DNA from 4 places in the Thauera mechernichensis genome. Region 4 is predicted to be linked to each of the others. Evidence: predicted binding sites of a transcription regulator. Region 4 holds the regulator's gene; each other region holds the start of a gene.
The links. The regulator sigma-54, encoded in region 4, starts transcription at its own class of promoters, with help from an activator protein. The targets are predictions, from matches to a motif close to TGGCACGCTTNCTGCTNA.
Positions count from the first base shown of each region.

Region 1: a site for sigma-54 is predicted at 1,155-1,172, ahead of P7F68_RS13145 (circularly permuted type 2 ATP-grasp protein). Genes of this name have one in related genera too.
Region 2: a site for sigma-54 is predicted at 1,181-1,198, ahead of flgG (flagellar basal-body rod protein FlgG). Genes of this name have one in related genera too.
Region 3: a site for sigma-54 is predicted at 1,262-1,279, ahead of P7F68_RS19685 (phenol hydroxylase subunit). Genes of this name have one in related genera too.

Region 1 covers NZ_JARQZE010000009.1:63,818-66,016, forward strand. The annotation lists gene P7F68_RS13145 (circularly permuted type 2 ATP-grasp protein) at 1-1,112, opposite strand, end outside; gene P7F68_RS13150 (transglutaminase family protein) at 1,261-2,187, opposite strand.
Region 2 covers NZ_JARQZE010000002.1:290,113-292,311, forward strand. The annotation lists gene flgE (flagellar hook protein FlgE) at 1-377, shown strand, start outside; gene flgF (flagellar basal-body rod protein FlgF) at 421-1,155, shown strand; gene flgG (flagellar basal-body rod protein FlgG) at 1,319-2,101, shown strand; gene P7F68_RS04265 (flagellar basal body L-ring protein FlgH) at 2,112-2,199, shown strand, end outside.
Region 3 covers NZ_JARQZE010000032.1:1,826-4,024, reverse strand. The annotation lists gene P7F68_RS19690 (aromatic/alkene monooxygenase hydroxylase subunit beta) at 1-911, opposite strand, end outside; gene P7F68_RS19685 (phenol hydroxylase subunit) at 942-1,205, opposite strand; gene P7F68_RS19680 (2Fe-2S iron-sulfur cluster-binding protein) at 1,483-1,818, opposite strand; gene P7F68_RS19675 (sigma-54-dependent Fis family transcriptional regulator) at 2,074-2,199, shown strand, end outside.
Region 4 covers NZ_JARQZE010000003.1:187,329-189,527, forward strand. The annotation lists gene lptB (LPS export ABC transporter ATP-binding protein) at 1-583, shown strand, start outside; gene P7F68_RS05875 (RNA polymerase factor sigma-54) at 606-2,072, shown strand; gene hpf (ribosome hibernation-promoting factor, HPF/YfiA family) at 2,090-2,199, shown strand, end outside.

The DNA.
Region 1 (2,199 bases), on a different contig from region 4:
TCCTTGACCACCAGCTCGGACAGGTGGGCAAGCGTGTAGGCCAGGTCCTCGGGCTCGCGCAGCATGTAGGTCGGCACGTTGTTGAGGATGGGCTCCTCACCGAGGTAGAAGCGCACCATCTCCGGCACATACGGGTAGATCGACTTGTCGTCGGCCACGCCGGTGCCGACGGCATTGGCAAGGGTCACTCGCCCGGCGCGGTAGGCCGACATCAGGCCGGGCACGCCGAGCATGGAATCGGGGCGGAACACCTCGGGGTCGAGGAAGTCGTCGTCGAGCCGGCGGTAGATCACATCCACCCGCCGCGGCCCCTGGGTGGTACGCATGAATACGGTGTCGTCCTTGACGAACAGGTCCTGGCCCTCGACCAGTTCCACCCCCATTTGCTGGGCGAGGAAGCTGTGCTCGAAATAAGCGCTGTTGAAGGCACCCGGCGTCAGCAGCACGGCCGTGGGGTCGAGCACACCCGCGGGCGCCACCGCGCGCAGGGTCTCGAGCAACAGATCGGGGTAGTGCTCGACCGGCTGCACGTTGTAGCGCGAGAACAGGTCGGGGAAGAGCCGCATCATCATCTTGCGGTTCTCGAGCAGGTAGCTCACCCCCGAGGGCACGCGCAGGTTGTCCTCGAGCACGTAGTACTCGCCCTTGCCGTCCGCCCCCGCTGCACGCACCAGGTCGATGCCGGCGATCATCGCGTACAGCCCTCCGGGCACTTCCACCCCCTTCATCTCGGGGCGGAACTGGGCATTGTTGAGCACCTGCTCGGCCGGCAAGCGGCCCGCGCGCAGGATTTCCTGGCTATGGTAGATGTCGGCGAGGAAGGCATTGAGTGCGCGCACGCGCTGGCGCAGGCCGGTCTCGAGGGCGCTCCACTCGTCGCCGGGGATGATGCGCGGCAACAGATCGAAGGGGATCAGCCGCTCCTTGCCACCGCCCTCGCCATAGACGTTGAAGGTGATGCCGACACGGTGAAAGGCGATGTCGGCTTCCTTGCGCTTGCGCGCAATGTTCTCGCGTGGCATCTGCTCCAGCCAATCGGCGTACGGGCCGTAATGCGCCCGCACCGTACCGTCGGCAGCATGCATTTCGTCAAAAGGTCTGGCGGCTGTCATTGTGCTGTCTGCGCTCATGATTGGACTCCCTTGAGCGAGCATTCAGCATGAAGCGTGCCATGCACTCCAGGCGCGCAGTTGCGCGCTCTGCGGGCTCACGAGCGGGAGTGCACCGGCTTGGTGCGCACCAGGATGCGCTGAGCGTGCATCAATTTGGTGCGCACACACCCTCATCGGTCGGTGTCACCGTCACCGCAACCTCGACACTGTGCCCCCCCCCGCCCAGGATCACCCCCCGCAGCGGCGCCACGTCGCCATAGTCGCGCCCCCAGGCCAGGGTGATGTGATCCGCACCCGGCTGCAGGTCATTGGTCGGGTCGACCTCGATCCAGCCCAGGCCGGGACACCACACGGCCACCCAGGCATGCGAGGCGTCGGCGCCCACCAGTCGCGGCTGCCCCGGCGGCGGCTGGGTCAGCAGGTAGCCCGAGACATAGCGCGCCGCCAGGCCGAGCGCCCGCAGGCAGGCGATCATCAGATGGGAGAAGTCCTGGCATACCCCGCGCCGCTTGGCGAAGACCTCTGCCACCGGCGTGGCCACGCTGGTGGCAGAGGCGTCGAAGCGGAAATCGGCATGGATGCGCGCGCACAAGGCCAGCAGCGCGTCCACCAGCGCGCGCCCCGGCGTGAAGCAGCGCGTCGCATAGCCTGCATAGGCAGCAGCCTCGTCGCCCAGCGCCACATAGGGCGAAGCGAAGCGATACTGCCCGGCGTCGCGCGCCTCGGGCTGGAGGGGTGCATGGCCGGACAGCCCATCGCGAAGGTGGTCGCGTGCGTCCTCCCAGCTCGGTCCGCTGCCCGCGGCCGGCCAGTCGCGAACGCCGACGCGGACGCGGCTGTGAGCCCGCACAAGCAGCCGGTCGTGCGGCGTGTCGAGCGCGAAACGCGTTACCGGATTGCCGAAGAAATCGACGGCAGCGCTGCGCTGGGCGGGGGCGGGAGACAGCTCCAGCGTGTGCGCCAGGCAGCGCTGGTAGGTGAGCTCGCGTGGATGCAGGTGGGCAATGTGCTGCGACAGCGTGACCAGACTGTCGTAGCGGTAGATGGTGTCGTGGCGGATCTCGAACTCGGGCATCGCAGGCCACCG
Region 2 (2,199 bases), on a different contig from region 4:
TTACCCAGAACGGCTCGGCTCCGGGCGAGATCGCCGGCCTGGCGATCAGCCGCAACGGCGTCATACAGGCGCGCTACACCAACGGCATCACCAAGGACATCGCGATCGTCAACCTGACGACCGTGCGCAACAACAACGGCTTGTCGCCCATCGGCAACAACTACTGGGTCGAAACCCCGGAGTCCGGCGGCTTTGCCCGCGGCGAGCCGGGCAACGGGCTCAATGGCGTGATCTCGGCTGGTCAGGTCGAGGAATCCAACGTCGATCTGACCCAGGAACTGGTGCAGATGATCATCCAGCAACGTAACTACCAGGCCAACGCGCAATCGATCCGCACCCAGGACCAGATCCTGCAGACGCTGGTGAATCTGCGCTGATGCCTGATCTGGCTGCCGGCCGACAGAACGAAGGGAGTCGAACATGGATCGCCTGATCTACACCGCGATGACCGGTGCCAAGGGCACGATGGACCAGCAGGCGGCGGTGTCCAACAACATCGCCAACGCGGCATCGACCGGTTTCCGCTCGCAGCTGCACAAGCTGAGAGCGGTCGAGATCCAGACCGAGGCCTTCCGCACGCGCTCGTTCGCGGTCGACGCCAGCATCGCCAACGACTTCGCTCCGGGGCCGATCCAATATACCGGACGGCCCTACGACGTTGCGCTCGAGGGCAAGGGCTGGCTGGCCGTTCAGCAGCCGGACGGCAGCGAGGCCTATACCCGCAATGGCAGTCTGGCGCTCAGCCCGGCAGGGGTGTTGCAGACGCGCGATGGCTTGCCCGTGATTGGCGACGGTGGCCCGGTGACGTTGCCGCCCGATACCGAGATCGTCATCGGCCGTGACGGCTCGATTTCGTCCATCAACCCCGACGACGGGGTCGTGAACCTCGTCGGCCAGCTCAAGCTGGTCAATCCGCCCGAAGCCGATCTCGTGCGCGGGGACGATGGCCTGTTCCGCCTCGCCGACGGTGCCGCCGCGCCGGTCGACCCCAATGTCCAGGTCGCAGGCGGCTACCTCGAGGGCAGCAATGTCAACGTGGCTGACCAGATGGTGCAGATGATCTCGCTGGCGCGTCAGTTCGAGATGCAGGTGCGCATGCTGCAGAACGCCGAGGCCAATGACCGTGCCGCCAGCCAGGTGCTGTCCTGGCGTTGATGTCCTGCCCGCGGGGCGCGGCGATTAGCACGGTTTTTGCGTTGCTTATCGTGCAATCGCCTGGCCCGTCCGAGGGCTAGACTGATCCCGTGAAATTGCGGCAAACGCCGCCACCCTGCGGCAGCCTTTGCCGCAGCGGCAAGGCAGAACAGAGGACTTCATCATGATCCGCTCGTTGTGGACCGCCCGTACCGGGCTGGATGCCCAGCAAACCTCGCTGGATGTGATCTCGAACAACCTGGCGAACGTGTCGACGAACGGCTACAAGCGCCAGCGCGCGGTGTTCGAGGACCTGTTGTACCAGACCATCCGCCAGCCCGGCGCGCAGACAACGCAGCAGACCCAGGTCTCGAGCGGGCTGCAGATCGGTACCGGCGTACGCCCGGTCGCCACCGAGCGCATCTTCACCCAGGGCAGCCTGCAACAGACCGGGGGGGCGCTCGATCTCGCCATCCAGGGCAACGGCTTCCTGCAGATCTCGATGCCCGACGGCTCCACCGCCTATACCCGCGACGGGGCGCTGCAACTGGACAACCAGGGCAACGTCGTCACCGCCAGCGGCTATCCGCTGCTCGACGCCATCCAGATCCCGGCCAATGCCCGCTCGATCACTGTCGGCAAGGACGGCACGGTCACCGTTACCGTGCCGGACCAGGTCGAGCCGCAGCCGGTGGGGCAGATCCAGGTGGCCACCTTCATCAACCCCGGTGGCTTGCAGAGCGCGGGGGAGAACCTGTTCTACGAGACCGCATCGAGCGGCGAGGCGACGCCGACCGAACCCGGGACCAATGGCGCCGGGGTGATCAACCAGGGTTACGTCGAGACCTCCAACGTCAACGTCGCCGAGGAGCTCGTCAGCATGATCGTGACCCAGCGCGCGTACGAGCTCAATTCGCGTGCGATCTCGACATCCGACCAGATGCTCGGTCGGCTGACCCAGCTTTGAGGGCGCGGCCATGTCCGTCATCCGCAGCTTCGCACTCCTGGCCCTTGCACTGCTGTCGGGGTGCGCATCCATCGACAGCGTCCCGCCCACGGCAGTGC
Region 3 (2,199 bases), on a different contig from region 4:
GCAATGCGGCCAACGGGCAGCAGCGCGGCAGCAGCACGGTCGCGCCAGTGCGTCAGCCAGCCGGCCATGACAACCTTGTTTTCCGCCGACTCGCTGGCCGCGATCTTCACTGTGGCATCGACCCACTTACGGGTTTCGGCAAACCAGTCGGTCATGAACTGAGTGAGCATCGCCACCGGCGTGCCGCCCTGCGACGAGAGCACATCGTCGATGATGGTTTCGTACACCAGCGCGTACAGGAGGCCGTCGAGCGCAGCGTTCTGGGCGACGAACAACTCCACCGGATCCTTGATGACGAAGGTGTCCTCGACGTAACGGCGCAGCCCCTGCCAGGCGTCGTCCTCCACCCAGGCCCGCTTCGCCTCCTCGAGCGACTCGACATCGCCCAGCAGCAAGCCGACACGGGTGATGTACTGCGCGATGCCGAGCTGATCCATCGCGTGATAGATGTGTGGCTGCGAGAAGCCGGTACCGTAGCTGTAGGCACAGACGCTGGCATTGTTCATGTTCGAACCCCAGGCGACATGGCGCAGCGGCAGCAGCACCTTGAGCACGGTCTCTCGCACCGATTCAGGCAGCGTCGCAGCCAGACCACGGTTCTCCACGAAGTCGAAGTTCGCCTCCGCGGTATCCTGCTGCTTGGCGCGTGCCATGGTGTAGGCGCCGTAGTAGAACTGGCGTGGATCCTTGAACGCATACCAGTCCGCCATCTTGATCGCGGTACGCGAGGCATCGTAGATGTCGTGCTCAGGATCCCAGGTCGGCCGGTAATGGAAGTTGGCCGTTTGCTGCATGTCGAGCGTGCCTTCCTGATAACGCGACGCCGGTTTGTCGCCCCCAATGCGGCGTGCGATGTTGTCGAAGGTGTGCCGCAAAGGCTTGATTGACACCGTGCGCAAATCGATCTGCATGAACTCTCCTCCTTATGATTCGTAAGCGATTCAACGGAATCGCTGGTGGGTTGCCTGGTGCAGGCTCCAGTTCCAGTCGGCGTTCTCGGCCGCGTCCGAGGCCTCGCGAGGACCGAGATGGATGACCTCGTTGGCTTCGCAGAACGCCTTGAACGCCTCGGCTGGAAGCAACATCTCGGCGAACAGATCCGGCTCTCCGATCGCAAACTCGAACTCGATGAAACCGTCGGGTCTCCGCTCGATGAGGCGCACGTACTTTCTACTGACGTCGATCACAGGCGCTTGCTTGTCCATTTGGCGAGGTCCCTCCCGTTCGAACTGGTGAATGCTGGGGTGCTTCTGCAGGGAGCTAAACAAATTCCGTGCCAATCTCACAACTCCGAGCATTTACGCGCACTAAGCCATGTTCTCGAGATTTACAGCGGAGACGGAGGAAGATTCCTGTTGATGAAATGCTCAAACAGAAAACTCGCTTGATCATTTGATCAATTCCATTTATTGCCATGCACCATGAAAAAAGGGCTGGTACGCCAACGCGTACCAGCCCTTTCGCAACCCGAGCAGGCCCGGACTACGCCTGCCTTGGCCCATCCACCGCGGGCCTCTTCAACGCCTTCAACATCTTGCCCTCCACCTTGAGCTCGAGGTCGCTGTCAGGGAACAGCTTGCACGCAAGAACAATCCCGACCGCCTCTTCCGCCTCACTTACGCAGGCCCTGCTCATCTTGCGCGTGTGGTAACGGCCGGCGGTCACCCGCACCTTGCAGACGCCGCAGCCACCACCGCGACAGCCCACCGGAATGCCCTTGCGCCCCAAGACTTCCATCGCCCGCAACACGTTATCGTCCGCGCCACAGCGCACGAACTCACCGCTGTCCTCGATCAATACCGAAAACTTCTCTACCACTTTGCTCCTCCTCCTCGCCATTCTTGTCGTACAGGTGTGAGCAGAACGTGCACCGCACCTTCTCACCACAACCCCACTCAAGAAATATACCACCCAATTCCTTTTTCTCGAGATTTTGCTTACTATTCGAACAACGCTGGAGTTCTCCTGTACCCGTGTGTCAGGTAAGCTCCCGAATGACGTGTCGCGTACCGCTACGCGAACACCAAGGGCTCGCCGGAGAGTGGGCATTGAGGCAGGACGAGGAGGAGAGGCTTGAGTTCCATCCATTACCCGGAGAGCACCGACCTACGCGGCCTGCTCAAGTTTGCCCCGGAAGAAGGACTGATCTGGCTGGGCGAGCACCGTATGCTGCTGCTGCATGCCGGCGCACTCTCGGAG
Region 4 (2,199 bases):
CATGATCGTAGGCTTGGTCCGTGCCGACGGCGGCCAGATCAACCTCGACGGCACCGACCTCACCCACCTGCCGATCCACGCCCGTGCGCGTCTGGGCCTGTCCTACCTGCCGCAGGAGATGAGCGTCTTCCGCAAGCTCACCGTGGCCGAAAACATCCGTGCCGTGCTCGAGCTCCAGGGGCTCGATGCGCACCAGGTGAAGACCCGGCTCGACGAACTGCTGCTCGAGCTTGGCATCAACCACCTGCGCGACAACACCGCCGTCTCACTCTCCGGCGGCGAGCGCCGACGTTGCGAGATCGCGCGCGCACTTGCAACCGACCCGCGCCTGATCCTCCTCGACGAACCCTTCGCAGGGGTCGACCCGATCGCGGTCATCGACATCCAGAAGATCATCCGCTTCCTCAAGGAGCGCGGCATCGGCGTGCTGATCACGGACCACAACGTGCGCGAGACGCTCGGCATCTGCGATCGTGCGTACATCATCAGCGAGGGCCGGGTACTGGCAAGCGGCGAACCGGCCGAGATCATCGACAACGAAAGGGTGCGCCAGGTTTACCTGGGCGAGCATTTCCGCCTGTGAATCCGCGCGCGCGTCGACAGCGATGAAACCAAGCCTCCAGCTCAAGCTCTCCCAGCACCTTACCCTGACGCCGCAGCTGCAGCAGTCGATCAAGCTGCTGCAGCTGTCGACCATCGAGCTGAACCAGGAGATCGAGCGCTTCCTGCTCGAGAACCCGATGCTCGAGCGCAGCGACGGCGACGGTGTCGAGTTCGTACCACCGCTACCACCGGGCAGCCCCCCCGAGCACGAGGCCAGACAGCAACAGGCAAACACCCCCGAGGCGCCAGCCAGCGCTGCGGACAGCGAGGCCGGCGACCATGCCGACCATGGCAGCGCCGACGAAGGCATGGACTGGTCCAATGTCGGCAGCGGCGCATCGAGCCGCAGCGAGGACGACGACGACGTCGATTACCAGGAACTGCAGGCGGCTGGCGTCTCCCTGCGTGACCATCTCGACCAGCAGGTGTCGCTGTCGCCGCTGTCAGACCGCGACCGCGCCCTCGTGCGCTTCATCATCGAAGCCTTGGATGACGACGGCTACCTTCACCAGCCGCTCGATGAGCTCCTCGAACTGCTTCCGGACGACGCCGACGTCGATGTCGATGACCTGAACATCGCGCTGCGCCACGTACAGAACCTCGAGCCCGCAGGCATCGGCGCGCGCAGCCCCAGCGAATGCCTGTCGCTGCAGCTCCGTACCCTGCCGGCTTCGGCGACGCGCACGCTCGCGCTCGAGATCGTCGACAAGCACCTCGAGCTGCTCGCCGAGCGCAACTTCGTCAAGCTCAAGAAGCTGACCGGCTGCGACGACGAAGCCCTGCGCGCCGCCCATGCCCTGATCTGCAGCCTCGACCCCCACCCCGGCTCGCGTTACTCGAACGCCGAGACGCGCTACGTACTGCCGGATGTGGTCGTACGCAAGCTGCGCGGGCGGTGGACGGTCAGCCTGAACCAGGAGGCAATGCCGCGTCTGCGCATCAACCGCCTGTATGCCAGCCTGCTGCAGCAGAACCGCGGCCAGGGTGGCGGCCTGAGCGGACAGTTGCAGGAGGCACGCTGGCTGATCAAGAACGTGCAGCAGCGCTTCGACACCATCCTCCGGGTGTCCCAGGCCATCGTTGACCAGCAGAGGCAGTTCTTCGATCATGGGGAGGTGGCAATGCGACCACTCACCCTCCGGGAGATCGCGGACCAACTCGAGCTGCACGAGTCCACCGTGTCGCGCGTGACCACGCAGAAGTACATGGCGAGTCCGCGCGGGGTGTTCGAACTCAAGTATTTCTTCGGTAGTCACGTCGCCACCGACACCGGTGGAGCGGCCTCGTCCACGGCGATTCGCGCGCTGATTCGCCAACTGGTCGACGCCGAGGACAGCAAGAAACCGCTGTCCGACGCCAAGATTGCCGAAGTCCTTGGCCAGCAGGGTATCGTGGTCGCACGGCGCACGATCGCCAAGTATCGCGAATCCCTCAATATCCCGCCGGTCAGCCTGCGCAAATCCATCTGACAAAAACAGGAGTCAACATGAATCTCAACATCACCGGGCGCCACGTCGAAGTCACTCCGGCCATTCGCGACTACGTCACCTCCAAGCTTGATCGCGTCATCCGTCACTTCGACAACGTCACCAGTGT